Regions from separate parts of the Cupriavidus sp. SK-4 genome, predicted to be linked through region 2. Evidence: riboswitches for the same ligand, from Rfam matches in the RefSeq annotation. Region 2 holds a riboswitch; the other holds the start of a gene.
The links. Region 2 has a riboswitch for glycine ahead of gcvT (glycine cleavage system aminomethyltransferase GcvT). Riboswitches for the same ligand answer to the same signal wherever they lie in the genome.
Positions count from the first base shown of each region.

Region 1 (11,908 bases), on a different contig from region 2:
CATACTCGCGCTCGATCACCGGGCGCAGCCCCAGCCAGTCCACGGCACGCACCAGGTCCTGCAGCGCGCGCCGGTGCGACACGCCGATCCCCTGCACGGTCACGCGGCCATGCAGCACCGGATAGACGCTGGCGCGCAGCTCATCGCCCTGAAGGTTGCCGATCACCGAGATCCGGCCGCCCTGCGCCAGCGCGGCCAGCGACCGGCCGAAGTTGTCTCCGCCAGCCAGTTCCAGCATATGGTCGGCACCGCGGCCGCCGGTCAGCTCGCGCACGGCAGCCGGCCAGTCAGCGGTGCGGCCGCGATGGACGCCATGCGCCGCGCCCAGTTCCTGCACGCGCGCCAGCTTGTCGTCGCTGCCGGACACCACGATCACGCGCGCACCCTGTGCGCGGGCGATCTGCACGGCAAACAGGGCCACGCCGCCGGTGCCGATCACCACGACGGTGTCGCCGGGCCGCGTCACCGTGGCCTCGGCCAGGGCTTGCCAGGCCGTCAGGCCGGCGCAGGTCAGGGTGCTGGCCTGCGCGGCGTCGAGCGTGCGCGGGGCCGACACCAGCGAATCTTCTGCCAGCACCACGTACTCCGAAAGCATGCCGGGACCAGGCACGCCCAGCGGCATGCTGCGGCGCGGCTGAACGCCATCGAGCCAGCCGGTGAAGAAGGTGCTGATCACGGCGTCGCCAGGGGCAAAGTCGGCTACACCTTCGCCAATCGCCACCACCTCGCCGCGCATGTCCGACCCGGGAACCAGCGGCGGCTGCACGGGCATGCCCATGCCGTCCTGGATGATCAGCAGGTCGCGGTAGTTCAGGGCCACTGCATGGACCCGCACGAGCACCTCGCCGGGACCGGGCACGGGAATGGGCGCGTCGACGCGACGCAGGTTGTTGCGGCCGAAAGCGGACAGTTGCCAGCGTTGCATGGAGGACGTCATGGGGTACTCCGGTCTGTTGAAAACGGTGAACCCACTATACTGATTCCCTGACAGATCCATTGAGCAATCGATGTCCTTCCCATGTAGATCCTATGGAACCAATTACCCATGACCGGCTGGCCGGGATCTCCGCCTTCGTGGCCGCCGCGGAGGCCGGCAGCTTTGCCCAGGCCGCGGCGCGCCTGGGGCTGACGCGCTCGGCCATCGGCAAGGCCATCGCCCGGCTTGAGGCACGCGTCGGCACGCGCCTGTTCGTGCGCACCACACGCAGCCTGGCGCTGACCGATGACGGCCAGGCCTTTTATGAACGCTGTGCCCAGGCGCTGGAAGACCTGGATGCCGCCCAGCTCATGCTCGAAGCCGGGCGCAGGGAAGCGGCCGGCCGGGTTCGCGTGAGCGCCCCGGTGGTGTTCGGCCGCCACCATGTGGCGCCGCTGCTGCTGGAGCTGGCGGACCGTCATCCGCAGTTGCGGCTGGAAGGGAATTTCACCGACCGGCTGGTCGACTTTGCTGACGACGGCATCGACCTGGCCATCCGCAGCGGACGCCTGCCGGACAGCGACATGCTGGTGGCACGTCCGCTGGGCATGCAGGCGATGGTGCTCTGCGCCGCGCCCGCGTACCTGCGCAAGCATGGCACGCCGACCAGCATTGCCGACCTGGCCTCGCACCGCTGCCTCGTCTACATGCATGGCGGCGAGTCCGTGCCCTGGTCACTTGCCGGTCCCGACGGCAATATCGCGCGGACGGAACTGGCGCACCGTCTCGGCTTTGACGATATCGACACCATCGCCGCCGCAGCCATACGTGGCGCGGGCCTGGTCAATGTCCCGTTGTGGCTGGTGCGGCAGCCGCTGGACCAGGGCACGCTGGTGCGCGTACTGCCGCAAGCCTCCGTCATCCGGACCCCGCTGCACCTGGTGTGGCCGCGCACCCGCTTCCTGCCGCACAAGCTGAGGGTGACGATCGATTTGCTGGTGGAGGCGATTCCCGGGGTGCTCGCGCTGGACTGACGCCGGCGGCGCAAGTCGCCCGCTATCCCTTCACCGCAAACCCGTACAACGCTGCGGCGTTGCGCCACCGGAGCGCAGCGGACAAGGCCGCGCCGGCCTCCTCGCTGTCACCGGACGCCCCTTGTCCCGGCCATGCGGCAAGCATCCGGCACTCGTCGACCCGAGCCGGCGCCTCGTGATTGGTCCATGGCCAGTCGCTGCCCCACAGCAAGCGGTCATCGCCCACGACTTCGCGCCATCGCTGCGCAAGCCCGTGCCAGTCCTGAGGGGATGCAAGCCGGTACGGCGCGCTGATCTTCACCCAGACCTGGCGGCGCGCGCGCACGGCAGTGGCCACGTCGAAGATCGCATCCGCGGTTCCTGCGGGGCCGGGCCGGCCAAAGTGGTCAAGCACGACCGGCGCGCCGGCATCGCCAAGGGCCGCGTCAAGCTGCGCCAGCACCATGGCGCCATCGCCGTTGCTGGTATGGAGTTCGACATGCCAGCCTAGCCCGGCGATCCGGGAGAACAGCCCGCGCCACGGCGCGGTGGCAATGCGCTGCCAGTCCGGATCGCCATACAGGTTCAGGCGGATGCCCCGCACGCCGGCGCCGTGCAATGTGGCCAGTTCCTGGTCCGTCACTTCCGGGTCGACCACCGCGACGCCGCGCAAGCGCCCGGGCATGGCCTGCAGCGCGGCCTGCAGCGCCGCATTGTCGGTGCCGAGAAAGCTGGGCTGCACCACTACCCCATACAGCTCTCCGAGTTCTGCAAGCCGGACGTGCCAGCCCTTCAGGTCGGCGGCATAGGGCGGCCGGTAGCGGGCCGATGGCGCGGCCACTCCGGCATCGAAGACGTGGAAGTGGGTATCCACCAGCGGCAATGCGCGCTTGCTCATCAGTCAGTCCCTCCGTGGCGCGGCTCAGTGGCGCGGGTATATCCGGATATGGCATCCGAACCCGCGTCAGTATTCTAGTCCTCTAGAGGACATCGGCATTGACATCAATTTAGCACGGGTTCGGCATGCCAGACAACGCGCTGCTCCAGACTACAACCACCGCCGCGGGCCTGAGCCGCTACGGCCAGATTGCGGCGGAACTGCAGGCAAGGATCGTTTCGGGCGCGTGGGCGCCCGGCAGCGCCATTCCTGCGGAAGGCGCGCTGGCCAAGGAGTTCGGCATCGCGCTGGGCACCATCCGGCAGGCCATCGCCGTGCTGGTCCAGCAGGGCCTGCTGGAGCGCGTGCAGGGCAAGGGCACCTTCGTGCGCAAGGGACTGAGCGGGGCCAGCCTGATGCGGTTTTTCCGCTTCGGCGGCGCCGATGGCGCGCCGGCGGTGCCGCGCTCGGAAATCCTGTCGTGCCGCGCCGTGCGCCTGGACAAGGCCATGGCAACCCGCTTCGGGCTGCCGACGGGTGCACGCGGGCTGGCAATTTCACGCCGCCGCTGGCTGGATGACACGCCCCGGCTGCTGGAATCGATCTGGCTGCCGCTGCCGCGCTGCGAGGCCCTGCAGCAACTCCCGCCGGTGCAATGGGGCGACCTGCTCTACCCGCTGCTGGGCAGCGCCTGCGGCATTACGGTCCATCGCGCCGTTGATGAAGTGACCTTCCGCACGCTAGCAGCAGACGAGGCCGCCTTGCTGGACTTGCCGGATGCGCACCCGTGCGCGGTCGTGACCCGGCATGCCTTCGACCTGGGCGGCAGCTGCATCGAATACCGGCTGACGCGGGGCGACGCCTTTGCCTTTCGCTATACCGCGGACGTCCGCTGACGGACCGCACCCGAGGAGACAGACCCATGCACGCACGCCACGCGATCGCCGCCACGATCGCTGCCATGATCACCACCACCACGCTGGTGCAGGCCGCCGACACCGCCGCGGCCTGGCCGGCACGCCCCATCACGATCGTGGTGACGTATCCGCCGGGCGGCGGCGCGGACCTGATGGCACGGCTGATCGCCCCGGGTCTCGGGCGCGAGCTGGGCCAGACCGTGATCGTCGAGAACCGCCCGGGTGCCGGTGGGCAGATCGGTGCAGCCTATGTCGCCAAGGCGGCGCCGGACGGCTACACGATGATGGTCGATGCCTCCTCGTATGCGGTGAATCCCAGCCTCTATCCGCGCCTGCCCTACGATCCGGACAAGGCCTTCCGGCCGGTCGGCGTGCTGGCGCGCTATCCCAATGTGCTGGTGGCCACGGCGAGCTTCCCTGCCAGCAAGGTCAGCGACGTCATGGCCATGGCCAGGCAAAAGCCAGGCTCGGTCGCCTTTGCGTCCTCGGGCAATGGCTCGGCGCAGCATCTGGCGGGCGTGCTGTTCGAGCAGCGCGCGGGAGTCGACCTACTGCATGTGCCCTACAAGGGCGGCGGCCCCGCCATGACCGATGTCATCGCCGGCCAGGTGCCGCTGTTCTTTGCCAACGTGGCGTCGAGCCTGCAGCACATCAAGGCCGGCAAGCTCAAGCCGCTGGCAGTGACCAGCCATGCCCGCACCCAGGCATTGCCGTCCGTGCCCACCATGCAGGAAGCCGGCGTGGCAAGCTACGAGGTCTATGAATGGAACGCGGCTTTCCTGCCCGCCGCAACGCCGGACCCGATCGCAGCGAAGCTCGCTGACGCCCTGCAGAAAGTCATGACCAGCCCCGAGATCCGGCAACGCGTGGCCGAGCTGGGCGGCGAGGTCGTGGCTGCGCCGCCAGCACAGGCACGGCAATTCATCGACGGGCAGACCCGGCTATGGGCCAAGGTCATCCGGGACGGCAACATCAAGCCCGAATAGCACCCGCCAGCACCGCCCCTGCCCCACCACGGCCCAGCTACAGAACCTTCAGGAGAAAAACATGACCTCGATCAATCCCCTTCGCCGCCATCTGCTCAAGACCACCGCCGCGCTGGGCGCGTGCGCGCTGGCGCCAACGCTGGCGCGTGCCCAGGCCTGGCCGGCCAAGCCGATCCGGCTGGTGGTGCCGTTCGCGCCGGGCGGCAGCTCGGAGATCGTGGCGCGCTCCACCGCGGCGGAGCTGACCAAGCTGCTTGGCGTGTCAGTCTTCGTCGAGAACAAGCCCGGCGCGGCCGGCAATATCGCGATGGGCGAAGTCGCGCGCGCCGATGACAACCACACGCTGATCCTCGGCCATATCGGCACGCTGGCGGTCAATCCGTTTATCTTCCCGAAGCTGCCCTACGACCCCATCAAGGATTTCCGCGCGATCTCGCTGCTGTCGAAGGTGCCGAGCCTGTATGTGGTCCACCCCGACGTGCCCGCGAAGAACCTGAAGGAGTTCGTGGCGCTGGCCAAGAGCAAACCCGGCAAGCTGAACTACGGTTCGGCCGGCAACGGCAGCGCCGGCCACCTGGCCTTTGAATACCTGAAGGCCGCGACCGGCACCTTCATCACCCATGTGCCGTATCGCGGCAGCGGCCCGCAGATCACCGACCTGCTGTCGGGGCGGCTGGACGCGGCCGCCGTCGGCGCACCGGCGATCATCCAGTTCATCAAGGCCGGCAAGTTGCGCTGCATCGCCACCGGCACGACCCAGCGCATTCCCCAGCTGCCTGACGTGCCGACGGTTGCCGAACAAGGCTATCCCGGCTTCGAAATGACGCAATGGTATGGCCTGCTGGCACCGGCGTCTCTGCCCCAGGCGGCCGCCGACAAGCTGGCGGACGCCACCGTGAAAGCTGTGAAGAGCAAGTCGTCGGTCGAGCGCCTGAGCGCGGATGCGGCGATTGTGGTGGGCGACACGCCGGCGGAGTTCTCGCGCTTTATCGCGCAGGAACAGCAGCGTTGGAAGCCGATCATTGCGCGCGCGGGGATCAAGCCGGATTGAACGGGCAGCCGCTCCCGGCGCAGCCTCAGCCGGCGATGCCGGCCCAGCGCAGGTGCTTGCCCCAGTCGGCGTCGCTGATCACGCCGGACACGCCCTGCCGCAGGCCATCGGCGCGATAGAAGTAGGTGCGCGGCATCTCGCCCATCCAGTCCGGATCGACCGCATAGCGCAACCGCTCCTGCGGCTCGTGCCCAAACACCCACGCGTTGCGCGTCAGCCTGACGCGCTGGAGCAGTTGCTGCACCTGTGGCAGCGCGTCGGGGTTGTCCGTCGCCAGCGTGACGACGCGCAGGTCCCGGTGCTGCGCGCGCAGCTTGCCGATGGCGTCGAAGTTGCGCTTGCAATAGACGCAGTCGAGCGACCACACCACCAGCACAAAGGGCTTGCCCTGCTGGCTGGCTGCCAGCAGGGTGGCGCTGGCCGATGCGAACACGGCGACGCGCTCGGCCGGCGCACTGCCGGCATTGGCGGCAGTCATCGCCAGGGTCAGGACGGCAGCGGCGAGCAGCTTGCGGCGGGATGGCATCATGCGCCCTCCTTGCCCAGCGGGAACACCTGGAAGCCCTCGGCCTCGGTACGCCACAGCACGTAGGCGCGGCCCGCATGCTGCAGCAAGTGCGGCTGGTCCGAGTCGCGCTCCGTGCCGGCAAGCTTGCGCGTCTGCCAGGTCTTGCCGCCGTCTTGCGACAACATCGCCGACAGGCGTGTCTGCTGGCCGTCGAACGATTTCCAGGTCACCGCGATCTCGTTGTCCTTCAGCGCGACGATATCGGCATGCTGCGCGCGCGGGTCGTCCAGCGGGCGCTGTGCCAGCAGCTTGCCGTCCTTCCAGCGCCCCACCGAGACCGTGGGCTTGCCTTCGCGCACGTTGAACCAGACCATATGCACCGTGCCATCGGGCGCCACCGAAGCGCCGGGGCCGTGGTGCGGGCAGGCGTCGATGCGCCAGTCGTCGAAGGTGGCGCGCTGCATCGGCGTGGCCCTGCCGTCGGTGCCCAGCAGCGCCAGCGCGTGGTCGCGCGTGTTGGGCGGGAATACATGGCGCCACAGCGCCAGCATCTTGCCGTCAGGCGTGGGCAACAGCGCGATGCGGCAGCATTCGCACGACTGGTCGGCGATCTTGTAGTCGCCCTGGAAGGTCTTGCCTTGGTCGGCCGAGACCGCGTAGTAGACCGCGGCGCCGGCGTACGGCTGCTTGCGCGCCTCGGCGGCAACCACGTCGCGCTTGTCGATCCAGCTGACGAAGACGCGCCCGGCGTTGTCCACCGCGATGGCGTCGAAGCGGTGTGCGATCTGGTCGCGGTTGGCATGCACCGTCAGCGGTTCGGCAAAGGACTTGCCGCCATCGGTGGAGCGCGCAAAGCGGATAAAGCCGGTCCACGGCTTGGGCAGCGGCTGGGTCCAGGTGACGTAGATCTCGCCGTCGCGCCCCGCGGCCACCTTGGGCCGGCTTTCGTGATCGGCGGCAACCTGCTCCGGCACGCTGTTGACATGCTGCGCCGGCCCGAAGCTGCGGCCGTAGTCGGTCGATGCACGTACCGCGACGTAAGGGCCGTCCTTGTAGGCGACCCACAGCTTGCCCTCGCGATCGAAGGCCGCGCCGGTGCCCAGCTCGCTCATCTTCGCGGTCTTGGCCTGGCTGCCGTGGCCGGCGTGATCGCCGTGCGTTTGCGCGGTCGCGGCCAGCGCGGCGCAGGCCATCAGCCCGGCAACGATCAGACGGAAACTGGGGCAAACGCCTTGCATGGGTGTGGTCAGCCTGTTCACGTGCTCAGAAGGAAAGTTTCGCCTCGGCGTAGAACGTCCGGCCCGGATACGGGTGGTAGACGTAGTAGCGCTGGTCGGTGAGGTTGTCGATGCCAAGCCCGAGGCGCACGTTCTTCGCGGGCCTGTACGTCACCTTGACGTCAAAGGTCAGGAAGCTGCTGGTGCCGCCGAAGGTGGCGGGATTGACGTCGGAATTGTCGAGCGTATTGTACTGCCGCCCCGAATAGGTCATGGCCAGCGTGCCGGCCCAGGCCGGCGTGATGCGATAGGTTCCCATCAGGTTGGCCCGCCACTTGGGGATGCGGTAGAAGTACTTGCCCACCGAGGCCGGGTTGTTGGCGTTCTCAAGCGTCTTCGAATGGTTGTAGGCCCCGCTGGCCGACAGGTCAAAGCCGCTGACGAACACATCGCGCGCGTCATAGGCCAGCTCGATGCCGCGGGTGCGCACGCGGTCGACGTTCTGGAAACTGGTGACAGTCGGGAATACCGTGGTGTTGGTCTGGCTGACCAGGGCATCGCGGATATCGTCCTCATACACCGAGACCCGGAAGTACGACGAATCCAACGTGCGCTCGAAGGTCAAGTCCTTCGAGAACGACCGCTCTGGCCGCAGGTTGGGATCGTTGTTGATCAGCGCGGTCCCGGTGATGCGGCCCTGGAACAGCTCGCTGACAGTCGGGTAGCGATAGGCCTGGCCCAGCGACAACCGGCCCAGCCAGTCCTGCCCGAAGGCCTTCTCCAGCGCCAGCTTGGGCGACCAGTTGGATTCGCTGCGCACCGGGTAGCCGATATCCGCGCCGGGCTGGCTGCGGCTGCCGTCATAGGCACGCCAGTGTTCGTAGCGCACGCCGGGGATCAGCTTCCAGTCCTCGGCAAAGTACCAGGCGTCCTGCGCATACAGCGCCTGGGTCTCGGTCTTGCCGGCAAAGGCGTTGTTGAAGGCGGTGATGGTGGCCGCCTGCCAGTCCGAGGTGTTGTAGGTGGTGTTGCTCAGCCGGTAGTTGTCGTAGTGATAGCCGAACGTGACCCAGTGCCCGCCCTGCAGCTGCTGCGGGCGGTAGTCGGCCTTCAGGTCGAGCGTGCGCCAGCCGGTGCCGTCGCCATAGGTCACCGTGCCCGGCCCGCTGCCAACGGTGTTGGCGCTGCGGCTGATGTCCTTGCTGACGTCGAACAGCGACGCCACGCCCGAGAAATTCCAGCCGGTCTCGTTGCGCGTGCGCAGCGACAGGCCATAGAGCCAGCGCGCGTCCTCGCCATTGCTCGGGGCAAAGGCGTTGGCGGGAATCACATACTCGTAGCCGCCGATATTCACTGGACCGTTCGACACCACGTTGCCACTGGCATCGCGCAGGTAGCTGCCCGTGGCGCTGGAGCGGTCCTGTTGCCAGTAGGCGGCAGTGAACTGCGCCTGCAGGGTATTGGTGATGTCGTAGCCAAGCTTGAGCTTGAGCTGGTCCTGCACGGTATGCGTGACGCCCTCGCTGTTCACGCCCATCACCACGCGGTCGCGGCCGGTCTGGTCCTGGTCGAAGTGGGCGCCGGTGACCGGCTTGTCGGCGGAAGTGGCACGGGCCGTGGAGCGCGCCGTGGTATAGAAGCTCAGCGGCTGGCTCTTGCTGTCCTGCCGGTCCACGCTGACCAGCCACGAGAACGGGCCGACGCGGTCGCCCACATAGGCGTTGGCGTGGACCCCGTTGAAGTTGTCGTGCGTGCCGTACAGGCTGAAGCGCTGCGTGAACAGCTGCACGCTGGCATCGCCCTCGAACTTCTCCGGCGTGCGCGTGGTGATCAGCACCGTCGCACCCAGCGAGTTGCCGGGATACAGCGCCGAATACGGGCCGTACAGCACATCCATGCGCTCGATCTCAGCGCTGTTGACCAGCGACCAGCGCGGCGGGAAGCTGAAGTCCGATCCCAGCAGGTTGGACAGCAGCAGGCCGTCCGCATAGACCAGCCCCCGCGCCGACTGGCGCGAACTGGTGCTGCGCACCGAGATGATCGAGTTCATATCGCCGATGAAGCGCTTGCGTACGGCGAGGTTGGGCGCGTATTTGAGGGCGTCTTCCGTGTTCACCACATTGAAGTCGGCCATGCGGCGGCTGCTGATGCCGTAGGCCGGCGAGGGCGTGTTGGGCGGTATGGCCGGCGTCTCGCCGCGCTCCGACTTGGCCGAGACCACCACCTCCTGCAGCGGCTCGAGCGCGTCCACCACCTGGGCGGCGGCGACGGCGGGGCCCATCAGTACCGCCGAAACGGCCAGTGCAATGCGATTTTTCTTCACTGGAAAACCTTGTTGTCGTCTTTTTTTTGGCTCACTCCACCTGAGCGCAGCATACGGCGCTTCTCCCCGAGAGCGAGCGCTGACATTTTATGGGGCATGGGGACGCAGGCCGATGCGACATAGCGACGCGGGCGGCAGGCCGCCTAAGTGTTAACCCGCATATCCAACGTCGGACCTTGTCACTACATTGCCCCGATTGGCGTCAAGCCAATGTGATGCAGGGAGAGACTATCGCGGCGCCCGCCGCGCACAGCGCCGAAGGAGCAACCGCCCCGGAAACTCTCAGGCAAAAGGACCGGCATCACCAGTCAGTGCACTCTGAAGAATGCCGGACGCTATCGTCCGCCGGCATACCGAAGGAGCAAGCGTACCCCGCCCTGGCGGCCGGGTGTCGTGAATCTCTCAGGTCCAGAACAGAGGGGGCGTCCGCCACGCATATTGCGTCCGGGCTCCCACCATCGACGTTCCTGGAACCTGCAGATCATGAAATCAATCGCTGTCATCGGCGGTGGCATCACGGGTGTCACCACGGCCTACGCGCTGGCCCGGCGCGGATTCTCCGTCACGCTGTTCGAGCGGCACCGCTATGCCGCCATGGAGACCTCGTTCGCCAACGGCGGCCAGTTGTCGGCCTCCAACGCCGAGGTCTGGACCCACTGGTCGACCATCGTCAAGGGCATGAAATGGATGCTGCGCAACGACGCCCCGCTGCTACTCAATCCCCGGCCCAGCTGGCACAAGCTGTCCTGGTTCGCCGAGTTCATCGCCGCGATCCCCCACTACCGCCGTAACACCATCGAGACCGCGCGCCTGGCCATCGCCGCGCGTGAGCACCTGTTCGGCTGGGCGGCGCAGGAAGGCATCGATTTCGACCTGAAGAAGGAAGGCATCCTCCATATCTACCGCGACAAGGCCGGCTTCGACCATGCCGGCCGGGTCTCAGCGCTGCTGGCGCAGGGCGGGCTGGAGCGCCGCGCCGTGACGCCCGAGGAGATGCGCGCGATCGAGCCGACGCTGGCCGGGTCCTACTATGGCGGCTACTTCACCGAAAGCGATTCCACCGGCGACATCCACAAGTTCACCAGCGGCCTGGCCGCGGCCATCGATCGGCTAGGCGTGCGCTGCCTGTACGGCCAGGACGTGCGGGCGGTGAAGACCGACGGCAGGCGCGCCACCGTGACCGTTCAGGACGGCGCCGACACGGCCAGCTCCACCTTCGACGGCGCCGTGATCTGCGCCGGCACCGCCAGCCGCGCACTGGCCGCGGGGCTGGGCGACCGCGTCAACATCTATCCGGTCAAGGGCTATTCGATCACGGTCAACCTGACCGATGAAGCCAGCCGCGCCGCGGCACCGGTGGTGAGCCTGCTCGACGACGAAACCAAGCTGGTCACCAGCCGCCTGGGCGACGACCGCTTCCGCGTGGCCGGCACTGCCGAGTTCAATGGCTACAACCGCGATATCCGCGCCGACCGCATCCGCCCGCTGGTGGAATGGGTGCAGCAGTGCTTCCCCGGCGTCAGCACGCGCAGCGTGGTGCCTTGGGCCGGGCTGCGGCCGATGATGCCGGATATGCTGCCGCGTGTGGGGCGCGGACGGACGGCATGCATCTTCTACAACACCGGGCACGGGCACCTGGGGTGGACCTTGTCGGCGGTGACTGCGGATATGGTGGCGGGGATTGTCTACCAGCATCTCGGCGCGAAGCTGGCAGTCGCGCCGGGTGCGTCGCTGGCATTGGCCAAGGCCTAAGCCTGAACTTGCAGATGTTTTCCCCCCTCTCCCATTTAGGGGAGAGGGGAGAGAACTAGGGGCATGGACGGGTTTCGCCTCATTCGGGTCCGCGCCCCAAACTCCCCACAATCCCCTTGCGGAAGGTCAGCACGCACACGATGAAGATGATGCCCGTCACCATCGACACCGATTCACCGAACCCGTTGAACCAGTCGATGCCCGTCACCGCCGCAAGGTAGCCGCCCAGTTCGCCAAGCTTGTTCTCCAGCGCGATCACAACAAACGCGCCGATAATCGGCCCGGTGAGCGTGCCGAGGCCCCCCAGCAGCGTCATCAAGATCACCATGCCGGACATCGACCAGTGCA
Region 1 is NZ_JFJW01000245.1:193-12,100, reverse strand. Features, by position in the region: gene CF68_RS35225 (NAD(P)-dependent alcohol dehydrogenase) at 1-937, opposite strand, end outside; gene CF68_RS35220 (LysR family transcriptional regulator) at 1,030-1,950, shown strand; gene CF68_RS35215 (amidohydrolase) at 1,973-2,827, opposite strand; gene CF68_RS35210 (GntR family transcriptional regulator) at 2,953-3,702, shown strand; gene CF68_RS35205 (tripartite tricarboxylate transporter substrate binding protein) at 3,729-4,709, shown strand; gene CF68_RS35200 (tripartite tricarboxylate transporter substrate binding protein) at 4,771-5,760, shown strand; gene CF68_RS35195 (hypothetical protein) at 5,786-6,289, opposite strand; gene CF68_RS35190 (sialidase family protein) at 6,286-7,506, opposite strand; gene CF68_RS35185 (TonB-dependent receptor) at 7,532-9,808, opposite strand; glycine riboswitch at 10,018-10,116, shown strand; glycine riboswitch at 10,117-10,235, shown strand; gene CF68_RS35180 (D-amino acid dehydrogenase) at 10,247-11,560, shown strand; partial or broken gene CF68_RS35175 (branched-chain amino acid ABC transporter permease) at 11,640-11,908, opposite strand, start outside.
Region 1: it holds a riboswitch for glycine, as region 2 does, so the genes downstream of both, CF68_RS35180 (D-amino acid dehydrogenase) here and gcvT (glycine cleavage system aminomethyltransferase GcvT) in region 2, are expected to answer to the same signal.

Region 2 (11,908 bases):
CCACGCCCGCGCCCAGCGACTCGCCGACCAGCAGCAGCGGGCCGCCGAACTGGCGCCGGGCCAGCGCAATCGATTGTTCCGCGTCTGCCACAAAGCTGCGCTCACCGAGTGCGCCGGTGCGCGGGCCGTAGGCCGGGTACTCGGCCAGGATCACGCGAAGGCCCAGCTTCGTCAGCGCGCTGGCGTAGTAGTCGCGATGCCCGGCGTGCCCGGCATTGCCGTGAAAGACCATGGCGGTGGCGCGCGCCGGCCCGGCCGGCTCGGCGACCAGTCCGCGAAAGTCCTGCGGCCCCGGCCAGGCACGCAGCCCGGGCGAGACCATATCGTCGACCGAGGCCTTGTCGGGGAAGTAGAGGAAGTGATCCTGCATCATGCTGATTCCGGCAAGCAGGACTAGTCCCGCACCGAGCCAGCGCAGCACCCTGCGTCGAACCGGCGTGGCCCGCGGCGACACCAGCCGCGCTGGCGCCGGTGCCGGGACGATGGCAGGCATGGCAACGCGCTCAGGCGCCGGCGAACACCGGTTCGCAGCGCACCTCGGTCCTGACCGAGTTGGCGATAAAGCAGGCGTCATGCGCGGCATGGTGCAGGGCATCGAGTTCTTCGCGCGTGGGCTCGCGCTCGCCGCCAAACGTCACCTGCGGGCGCAGCGTCACCACGGTCATCGCTATCTGTCCGTCCGCATTCCTTGCCATCACACCGGTGGCCGCATCGAGGTAGCGGTCGACGACAAAGCGTTGCTTCGCCGCCAGCGACAGGAACCACAACATATGGCAGCTGGACAGCGAGGCGATGAACATCTCCTCGGGATCGACCGCGCTCGCATCCGACATCGGCAATGGCACCACATGGGGCGACGATGATCCCGGGACTTCCGCGCCGCCGTCAAAGCGCAGCACATGCCTGCGGCTGTAGCGGTTGCCGGCGAAATCCTGCCCGTCGCGTTGCCACAGGACTTCAGCGGTGTATGTGGACATGCAAAGACTCCTAACGTTAGGAAAACCTCAGGCGCCGTGCGGCACGCTTTCACCGTCGCGCAGGCCCAGGCGCTGGTTGGCCGGCACGGCGACATCGATCAGCTTCGGGCGCGGCAGGTTCAGGTTGCGCATCATCTCGATGAACTCTTCGCGCGTGCGGCCGGCGACGCGGCTGTTGTGGGCGCGCTCCTGGCCGATGGTGGACGAGGTACGGCCCTTGTAGTCGTGGGCCGGATAGACCTGCGTGTCGTCGGGCAGCGCAAACAGCTTCCTGGTCAGGCTGTCGTAGAGCGTGCCGGCGTCGCCCGACTGGAAGTCGGTGCGGCCGCAGCCGTCGATCAGCAGGGCATCGCCGGTGAAGACGCGGCGCACGATGCCGTCGGGCGTGGGCTCTTCCCACAGGTAGCTCATGCTGCCGGCAGTATGCCCGGGCGTATGGATGGCGCGCAGCACCTGCTTGCCGAAGACGACAGTATCGCCGTCGATCAACTGCTTCTGTGCGGGCTTGATATCGCAGCCGGACGGCGCCGCAGTGTGCGCGCCGGTCTGCAGCGCAAGGTGGCCGGCCGAGGTGATGTGGTCGGCATGGGCATGGGTCTCGATGACCCACGCCAGCCGCGCGCCAGTGGACTTCAGCAGCGCCAGGTCGCGTTCCAGCTGGTGGTCGACCGGATCGATCAGCAGCGCGTCCCCGGTGGCGGCGTCGATCAGCAGGTAGGTGAAGGTGGACGAGGTCTCGTCGAACAGCTGGTGGAAGGTCTGCATGGCTGCTCTCTTGTTTTTTGCTCGGGAAACGCCGCCATGATACGCCGCGCTGCGCCTAGCATTCCACGATATTCACCGCCAGCCCGCCGCGCGCCGTTTCCTTGTACTTGGTCTTCATGTCGGCACCGGTCTCGCGCATGGTCTTGATCACCGAATCGAGCGACACGTAGTGCGTGCCGTCGCCGCGCAAGGCCATGCGCGCCGCGTTGACCGCCTTGACCGAGGCCATTGCGTTGCGCTCGATACACGGGATCTGCACCAGTCCGCCAACCGGGTCGCAGGTCAGCCCGAGGTTGTGCTCCATGCCGATCTCGGCCGCGTTCTCGACCTGCGCCGGGCTGCCGCCCTGCACCGCCGCCAGCGCGCCGGCGGCCATCGAGCAGGCCACGCCGACTTCGCCCTGGCAGCCGACCTCGGCGCCGGAGATCGACGCATTGAGCTTGTACAGCAGCCCGATCGCACCCGCGGTCAGCAGGAAGTCGACCACGCCTTGCTTGTTGGCGCCCGGCACGAAGCGGTCGTAGTAATGCAGCACGGCGGGGATGATGCCGGCCGCGCCGTTGGTAGGTGCCGTGACCACGCGCCCGCCGGCGGCGTTCTCTTCGTTGACTGCTATGGCATACAGGTTGACCCAGTCCATCACCGAGAGCGGGTCCGACAGCGTGCGCTCGGCGCGCTCGGTCAGGCTGCGGAACAGTTCAGGCGCACGGCGCTTGACCCTGAATGGCCCCGGCAGCTCGCCGTCGGTGCGGCAGCCGCGCGCCACGCACGCCTGCATCACATCCCAGATATGCAGCAGGCCGCTGGTGACTTCTTCCTCGCTGCGCCAGGTTAGCTCGTTTTCCATCATCAGCCGCGCGATGCTCTTGCCGCTGGCGGTGGCCATCTCCAGCATGTCCTTGCCGCTGCGGAACGGGTGCGGCAGTTGCTGCGCGGCATTGAGCACCTGCGTATTGGGTGCGCCCGCGGTCACGACGAAGCCGCCGCCGACCGACAGGTAGCGCGCCTCGCGCAGTGAAGCGCCGCCGGCGTCGAAGGCATGGAACTTCATGCCGTTGGGATGCTCGGCCATCGCTTCGCGCCGGTAGAAGGCGATGTGCTCCTTCTCGACAAAGGGCACGATGTGCTTGCCCAGCAGCGACAGCTCGCGGCTGGCGCGCAGCGCGGCCAGTTGCGTGTCGATGGAATCGGGATCGACGGTATCGGGCGCCTCGCCCATCAGGCCGAGGATCACGCCCTTGTCGGTGCCGTGGCCTTTGCCGGTGGCGCCCAGCGAACCGTACAGCTCCGCTCGCACGCTCGCGACCTGCGGCAACAGGCCGTCGCGCTCAAGCCCCTGCGCGAACATCAGGGCCGCGCGCATCGGGCCCACGGTATGCGAGCTCGACGGGCCGATGCCCACCTTGAACAGATCAAAGACGCTGACTGCCACGGAATGTCTCCAGCAATGGGATGGCCCTGAAGAGGCTCTTTTTGGTCGGTTGGCGTGGCTGCGACGGGCACCGCGACACCGCGATGCCCGTCATCTCGAGCATAGTTCGTTGGCGGGCCGCCGCGGCTCCGGCGGCGCTACGCCTCAGTCCACCACGTAATCGCTGACCGGCACGCAGGCGCAGAACAGGTTGCGGTCACCGTACACGTTGTCAGCACGGCCGACCGGCGGCCAGTACTTCTGCGTGCGCAGCGATGCCACCGGGTACGCGGCTTCCTCGCGCGTGTACTTGTGGGTCCACTCGTCGGCGGTCACGACTGCAGCCGTGTGCGGCGCGTGCTTGAGCGGGTTGTCGTCGCGGTCGAAGGTGCCGTCGGCAACGCGGCCGATTTCCTGGCGGATCGCGATCATCGCGTCGATAAAGCGGTCCAGTTCGTGCAGCGCCTCGCTCTCGGTCGGCTCGATCATCAGCGTGCCCGGCACCGGGAAGCTCATGGTCGGGGCGTGGAAGCCGTAGTCCATCAGGCGCTTGGCCACGTCTTCATTGCTGATGCCGGTGTCCTTCTGCAGCGGGCGCAGGTCCAGGATGCACTCGTGCGCGACCAGGTCGTGCTGGCCGGTGTACAGCACCGGGTAGTACGGGGCCAGGCGCTTGGCGACATAGTTGGCCGCCAGGATCGCATTCTCGGTGGCCGCGGTCAGGCCGGCCGAACCCATCATCGCGATATACATCCACGAGATCGGCAGGATGCTGGCCGAGCCGAACGGCGCCGCCGACACGCCGCCGATGCCGCGGTCGTCGCGGCGATAGCCGACGCTGTCCTGGTTGGGCAGGAAGTCCGCCAGGTGCGCGCCGACTGCCACCGGGCCCACGCCCGGACCGCCGCCGCCGTGCGGGATGCAGAAGGTCTTGTGCAGGTTCAGGTGCGACACGTCGCCGCCGAACTGGCCCGGCGCGGCGGTGCCGACCATCGCGTTCATGTTGGCGCCGTCGACGTACACCTGGCCGCCGTGCTTGTGCACGATCTCGCAGATCTGCTGCACGCCCTGCTCGAACACGCCGTGCGTGGACGGGTAGGTGATCATGATCGCCGCCAGGTTCTTGCTGTGCTGCTCGGCCTTCTTCGCCAGGTCTTGCAGGTCGACGTTGCCGTCCTCATCGCAGGCCACCACCACCACCTTCATGCCGGCCATCTGCGCCGACGCTGGGTTGGTGCCGTGCGCCGACGACGGGATCAGGCAGATATCGCGATGGCTCTCGCCGCGGCTGGCGTGGTACGCATGGATGATCAGCAGGCCCGCGTACTCGCCCTGCGAGCCGGCGTTGGGCTGCAGGCTCACCGCGGCGTAGCCGGTGGCAGCGCACAGCATGGCCTCGAGCTGGTCGATCATCTCGCGGTAGCCCACGGTCTGGTCCAGCGGCGCGAACGGGTGGATCTGGCTGAATTCGGGCCAGGTCACCGGGATCATCTCGCTGGTGGCGTTCAGCTTCATCGTGCACGAGCCCAGCGGGATCATGGTGCGGTCCAGCGCCAGGTCCTTGTCGGCCAGCATGCGCAGGTAGCGCAGCATCTCGTGCTCGGCGTGGTGCGTGTTGAAGACCGGGTGGGTCAGGTATTCGCTGGTGCGTGCCAGCGCTGCGGGGAACGCGTCCTGCGTGGCGGCTTCGAGCTTGTCGAAGTCCAGTTCGGCGGGCAGCGGCTTGCCTTGCGTGAAGACTTCCCACAGCGCGATCACGTCGGCGCGGCTGGCGGTCTCGTCCAGCGAGATGCCGACGCGCGTGGCGCTGATATGGCGCAGGTTGATGCCGCGCGCGGTGGCTGCGGCATGGATCGCATCGGTGTTGAAGCCGGTTTCCAGCGTCAGCGTGTCAAAGAAACTGGCGTTGGTGCGCGCGAAGCCCAGCGCCTGCAGGCCGGCGGCCAGCGTCGCGGTCAGGCGATGCACGCGCTGAGCGATGCGCTTCAGGCCCTGCGGGCCGTGGTAGACGGCATACATCGAGGCCATCACGGCCAGCAGCACCTGCGCGGTACAGATGTTCGAGGTGGCCTTCTCGCGGCGGATATGCTGCTCGCGCGTCTGCAGGGCCAGGCGGTAGGCCTTGTTACCCTGCGCATCGATGGTCACGCCCACCAGCCGGCCCGGCATCGAGCGTTTGAATGCGTCCTTCACCGCCATATAGCCGGCGTGCGGGCCGCCAAAGCCCAGCGGCACGCCGAAGCGCTGCGAGTTGCCCACGGCCACGTCGGCACCCCATTCGCCCGGTGCGGCAATCAGCGTCAGCGCCAGCAGGTCGGCGGCAGCCACCACCAGGCCGCCGGCGGCGTGCACGGCGTCGGCGATGGCGCGGTAGTCGTTGACGTCGCCGTTCACGCCCGGGTACTGCAGCAGCACGCCGAAGGCGTTGGCCGCGGCGGCATCGGCGGCGGGGCCGACCTTGACCTCGATGCCCATCGGCAGCGCGCGCGTGCGTACCACTTCCAGCGTCTGCGGCAGCACGTCGTCGGCCACGTAGAAGGTGTTCGAATCGTGCTTGTTCACGCGCTGCAGCAGCGTCATGGCTTCGGCCGCGGCAGTGCCTTCATCCAGCATCGACGCATTGGCGATATCCAGCCCGGTCAGGTCGGTGACCATCTGCTGGAAGTTCAGCATCGCTTCCAGGCGGCCTTGCGAGATTTCCGGCTGGTAGGGCGTGTAGGCGGTGTACCAGGCCGGGTTCTCGAAGATATTGCGCAGGATGACGCCGGGCGTGACGGTGTTGTAGTAGCCCTGGCCGATAAAGCTCTTCAGCACCCTGTTCTTGCCTGCCAGCCCGCGCAGCTTTGCCAGCGCGGCTTCCTCGCTCAGCGGCTCGGTGAACTCGCCCATCGGCATGCCGTCGCGGCGGCGGATGGCGGCGGGGATGACGGCGTCGATCAGTGCGGCACGGCTGTCATAGCCCAGCACCTTCAGCATGTGCTGCTGTTCGGGGGTATCGGGGCCGATATGGCGGGCGGCGAAGGCGTCGCGCGCCTCCAGTTCGGCCAGCGTGGGCCGGTTCACTTGGGCGGCGTTCATGGGAAGCGGGGCGTTCATTGGCAAGAACCTCGTGGGGTGCGCGCCGGCCGGTGGTCAGCCGGGACGGCGCGCGTCAGTCTGCAGTGGCCGGTCCATGGTTGGACCGGCGCGGCCGGCGTCAGGCGCCGACGCTGGCCTTGTAGGCGTCGGCCGACATCAGGCCATTGACGTCGTCGCCGTTGGCCGGCTTGAGCTTGAACAGCCACGCGTCGAAGGCGTCGGCATTGACGCTCTCCGGGGCGGCCGTGGCGGCCTCGTTGACGGCGATCACTTCGCCGGCCACCGGGGCGTAGATGTCGGAAGCGGCCTTCACCGACTCCACCACTGCCAGCGCGTCGCCGGCACCGACCGATTTGCCCACTTCGGGCAGTTCCAGGAAGACGATGTCGCCCAGCGCGTCCTGCGCGTGGTCGGTGATGCCGATGGTGAGCGTGCCGTCGGCTTCGACGCGTACCCACTCATGCGACTCGGTGTACTTGAGGTCAGCGGGGAAATTCATGAAGGTTCTCCGGATACAGATTTGTTTCTTGTTGGGTGATGCCTGCCCGGCAAGTGCCGGCAGGCGAGGGCGACCGTTGGTATGAGCCTCAGCTCACGAGTGCCTTGCCATTACGCACAAACGGCAGTTTAACCACAGTCGCGTTGAGTTTGCGGTCGCGGATCTCCACCTGCACGGTATCGCCCACGGCGACATCCTTCGGCAGGCGGGCAAAGGCGATGGATTGGGACAGCGACGGGCTGAAGGTGCCGCTGGTGATTTCACCGTCACCGGCCGGGCTGATCACTTTCTGGTGGGCGCGCAGGACGCCGCCTTTGTCACGCAGGATCAGGCCGAGGAATTGCTGGCGCGAACCGGCCGCGGCCAGCGCCGCCTTGCCGGTGAAGTCGCGCTCGCTCTGCAGGTCCACCGTCCAGGCCAGGCCCGCATCCAGCGGCGAGGTGTTGATATCCATGTCCTGGCCGTACAGGTTCATGCCGGCTTCCAGGCGCAGGGTGTCGCGCGCGCCCAGGCCCGCCGGGCGCACGCCGGCGGCGTTCAGCTTTTCCCAGACGGCGGCGACGTTCTCGGCCGGCACCACCAGTTCGAAGCCGTCTTCGCCGGTGTAGCCGGTGCGCGCCACCATGATCTCGCCGATGGCCGGGTCCTGGACCACGGCGGCGTTGAAGGGCTTGAGCGTGTCCGAAGGCTGGGTCGAGGGGAAGGTGCTCCACACCCTGGCGCGGGCGTTGGGCCCCTGCACGGCGACGATGGCCAGAGGCTGCACGCCTGCAGGCGCAACATCTTCGCGGCGCGGCGTGATGGTCACATCGCTGCCGGTGGCGGCATTGCGCGCGCGGATCCATTCGATGTCGCCCAGCGCGGTGCTGGCGTTGACGACCAGGCGGAAGCAGTCCTCGGCAAAGAAGTAGACGATCAGGTCGTCGATCACGCCGCCTTTCTCATCCAGCATGCACGAGTAGAGCGCCTTGCCCGGGGTCTGCAGCTTGTCGACATTGTTGGCCAGCAGGCCGCGCAGGAAGCTGCGGGTATTGGCGCCGGCGAGGTCGACCACGCACATGTGCGACACATCGAACATGCCGGCGTCGGTGCGCACGGCATTGTGTTCTTCGATCTGGGAGCCGTAGTTGACCGGCATGTCCCAGCCGCCGAAATCAACCATGCGGGCGCCGAGGGCGCGGTGGATGGCGTTGAGGGGCGTGGCCTGGAGCGTCATGGAATCCTCTGGGGCAGTCTCGGTTGGCGAAAACAAAAAAGGGCCATCCGCCGCAACGCTCGCCGCGCCTGAATGTGGCGTAGCACCGCTGCGGCGGATGACCCCTCTGTCCTCGATACCTGAGAGATTACAAGGCGGATCCTGCCGGATCCCGTCCTCGTGCGCCCCTTCGGTGGGCACGCTCGCCACGAATGGCGGGTGCCGCTCTCCAGAGTTCGGCATGCATCGTGTGCATATTGCATGCCGATCCGATCGGTCCGTGGTGCCTGAGAGTTTTCGGGTGATACCCCTTCGGCGGCGCAGGCGATGCGCGCTCTCCCGGTCGGATGCGCGCAATGTACGGGAGGCCCCGGCCTTTGTCAAACCGGCCAGGGGAGCCTGCCGTACCTGTCGCTGCAGTGGTCTGGCTTACTTCTTCTTGTCGTCGGTGACAACGTTACCGATCACGCCGCCCACGGCCGCGCCACCCAGCGTACCCAGCGCGCTACCGTCGGTGAGGATGGCGCCGCCCACGGCGCCCGCGCCCGCGCCAATGGCGGTATTACGCTGCTTCGGGGTCATGTCCGCGCAACCGGCAAAGGCCGCGACGGTCGCGCCGATCAGGGTCACCTTGGTCAAAGTCTGCAGGGTTTTCATTATTGGCTCCGATGTGATGATTCAAGCATGTCAACCCCGCCGCGCAGGCCAGGGGGACATATTAGTTAGAGCGTTTGGTTGCGCGATTGGCTCCGGCCTTTACGAAGTGTTACGCCAGTGACACAACTGGCCGTGTCAACGCGGTTTGCGCTGACTGACCTGCCGCGGCCAGCGTGTTAACATCGGCAGCTTTGCCGCCGTGCCCGTTTTTTGGGGCTGGCGTGTCCCGCCTGGCCTTCCGCTGTTCCTGCCGATTTCCCTGCCTCCAACCGCATCCCACGCATGACCCATGGCCTGAACTCCGCCCAATCCGAAGCCGTCCGCTACCTGGACGGCCCTTGCCTGGTGCTGGCCGGGGCGGGCTCCGGCAAGACCCGGGTGATCACGCAGAAGATCGCGCATCTGATCGAGGACAAGGGCTTCGAGCCGCGCCATATCGCCGCCGTCACCTTTACCAACAAGGCCGCCAAGGAGATGCAGGAGCGCATCGGCAAGCTGATGGAGGGCAAGACCACGCGCGAGGGCAAGCGCATCCCGCTCAAGCAGCTGACGGTCTGTACCTTCCACTCGCTCGGGGTGCAGATCCTGCGCATGGAGGCCGAGCACGTGGGCCTGAAGCCGCAGTTCTCGATCATGGATTCGGACGACTGCTTCGGCCTGATCCAGGAGCAGCTCGGCACCACCGACAAGAAGCTGATCCGCGGCGTGCAGGGCACGATCTCGCTGTGGAAGAACGGCATGGTCGATCCGGAGGCAGCGATCGCGCAGGCCGCCAATGCCGACGAGCACCAGGCCGCGCTGGTCTACCGCAACTACGTGGCCACGCTGCACGCCTACCAGGCGGTGGATTTCGACGACCTGATCCGCCTGCCTGCCGAACTGTTCGCGCGCAATGAAGCGGTGCAGCTCAAGTGGCAGAACCGCCTGCGCTACTTCCTGGTCGACGAATACCAGGACACCAACGCCTGCCAGTACCAGCTGCTCAAGCTGCTGGCGGGCGGCTCGCACCTGCGCGCGCCGGCCTTTACCGCGGTGGGCGATGACGACCAGGCCATCTACGGCTGGCGCGGCGCCACGCTGGACAACCTGCGCGGGTTGCAGACCGATTTCCCGGACCTGAAGGTGATCAAGCTGGAGCAGAACTACCGCTCCACCGTGCGCATCCTGGAAGCAGCCAACGCGGTCATCGCCAACAACCCCAAGCTGTTCGACAAGAAGCTGTGGAGCGAGCACGGCATGGGCGACCCCATCGCCATCCACCCGATGAACGACGAGGAGCATGAGGCCGAGTCGGTGGTGTTCCGCCTGTCCGCGCACAAGTTCGAGCGCCGCGCGCAGTTCCGCGACTATGCCATCCTGTACCGCGGCAACCACCAGGCGCGGCTGTTTGAGCAGATCCTGCGCCGCGAACGGATTCCCTATGTGCTGTCGGGCGGCCAGAGCTTCTTCGACAAGGCCGAGATCAAGGACATCTGCGCCTACCTGCGCCTGATTGCCAACCCCGACGACGATCCCGCCTTTATCCGCGCCATCACCACGCCGCGCCGCGGCGTGGGCAACACCACGCTGGAAGCGCTGGGCACCTTCGCGGGCCAGGCCAAGGTGTCGCTGTTCGAGGCCGCGATGATGGGCGGCATCGAAGGCAAGCTGCAGCCGCGCCAGCTGGAGCCGTTGCGCGTGTTCTGCGAATCGATGGTGCGGCTGGCCGACCGCGCGGCCAAGGATCCCGCCACCGTGGTGCTGGACGACCTGATGGAAGGCATCCACTACGAGGCCTACCTGTACGACAGCTTCGACGAACGGCAGGCGCAGTCGCGCTGGACCAATACGCTGGAATTCCTGGAGTGGCTCAAGCGCAAGGGCACCAAGCCCGAAGGCGCCGAGGGCGAGGAAGCCACCGGCTTCGACAATGCCGACGGCTTCGGCAGCGAAGGCAAGAACCTGCTCGAACTGACCCAGACCGTGGCGCTGATGAGCATGCTGGAAGGCCGCGAGGAAGACCCTGATGCGGTGCGGCTGTCCACGCTGCATGCGTCCAAGGGGCTGGAGTATCCGCACGTGTTCCTGGTCGGCGTGGAAGAGGGCATCCTGCCGCACTGCCGCGAAGACGAGGACATGAGCGACGAGAAGATCGAGGAAGAACGGCGGCTGATGTATGTCGGCATCACCCGCGCCCAGCGCAGCCTGCATGTCAGCTGGTGCAAGAAGCGCAAGCGCGCGCGAGAGACCTACTCGTGCCAGCCTTCGCGCTTTATCGGCGAGATGAAGCTGGAGGAAGCGCCTGCGCCAGTCGATGAAACCCCGGCGATGAGCCCCAAGGACCGGCTCGGCGCGCTCAAGGCGCTGCTGGGAACCGGCGGCAAGACGGCCCCGGGCTGAACGGGGCGCTACAGTCCCGAAACAAAGGCCTACCAGGCTGACGGGACGCCGGGTGCGGGCATACCTAGTATGGCGGCTGTGCTGCTCGAGCCGTTCTACCGCGTAGAATCCTCGCGCAGCCGTGCCACCGGCGGGGTCGGCATGGGGTTGTCGATCGCGGCCGACATTGCCGCGCGCCATGGCGGCGAGCTGACCCTGAGCAACCGCCCCGAAGGCGGCCTGCGCGCGCGCCTGTCCTTACCGCGCGGCTGACGCCGCCAGCGTGACGTACTGCGAGCCGCGCTGCCCGTGCGTGAAGTCGAGCGCAAAGTCGCCCACGTCCACGCGCCCCTGCAGCGCCCGCCGCATCTCGGCCGCGCCGCTGCCGCGCAGGCCGGCCAGCGCGCGCGCCAGCCACGCCGCGCCGATATAGCCGGCCAGCGTGGCCGGCGACGGCGGCTCATCCAGGTATTGCTTCATGCGCGCCACGTGTTCCTTCACCACCCGCAGCGTGGCCTGTTGCGGCCCGGGCGCGATTTGGGTCAGCACCATGCCGCCGTTGTAGCCAGCGCCCAGGATCTCGCGCGCGGCGGTGGCGCTGACCGACGACAGCCCGACCAGGAAACCGTACCAGCCCTGCACCGCCAGCGCGCGGCCCAGGCCGGCGTAGGCAAGGGTATCGCCCGCCACGATCACCGCGCCCGGGCGGGTGGCGGCGATGCGCCGGGCGGCGGCATCGGGATTGGCGTCGAGCGGCACCGCGCGCGTCCCGGTCTGCGCCTCAAGCCGTGCCAGCGACGGGGCGGCGAAGTCCGGCGCCAGGGCCAGCGCGATGCTGGTCAGGCCATAGCTGCGCAGCTGGCGTACCGCCGCGTCCAGTTCGGCCTGGTAGTCGGCGCGGGTGAACCAGACGTTGTCGGCCGTCAGCCCAAGGCCCGACAGCGGCGCCACGATCTGCACGCCGCGCC
Region 2 is NZ_JFJW01000087.1:2,478-14,385, reverse strand. Features, by position in the region: gene CF68_RS18580 (alpha/beta hydrolase) at 1-493, opposite strand, end outside; gene CF68_RS18575 (OsmC family protein) at 504-977, opposite strand; gene CF68_RS18570 (MBL fold metallo-hydrolase) at 1,005-1,742, opposite strand; gene CF68_RS18565 (L-serine ammonia-lyase) at 1,798-3,174, opposite strand; gene gcvP (aminomethyl-transferring glycine dehydrogenase) at 3,319-6,249, opposite strand; gene gcvH (glycine cleavage system protein GcvH) at 6,350-6,730, opposite strand; gene gcvT (glycine cleavage system aminomethyltransferase GcvT) at 6,819-7,946, opposite strand; glycine riboswitch at 8,043-8,168, opposite strand; glycine riboswitch at 8,190-8,277, opposite strand; gene CF68_RS18545 (glycine zipper 2TM domain-containing protein) at 8,355-8,582, opposite strand; gene CF68_RS18540 (UvrD-helicase domain-containing protein) at 8,865-10,961, shown strand; partial or broken gene CF68_RS18535 (ATP-binding protein) at 11,013-11,213, shown strand; gene CF68_RS18530 (ABC transporter substrate-binding protein) at 11,199-11,908, opposite strand, start outside.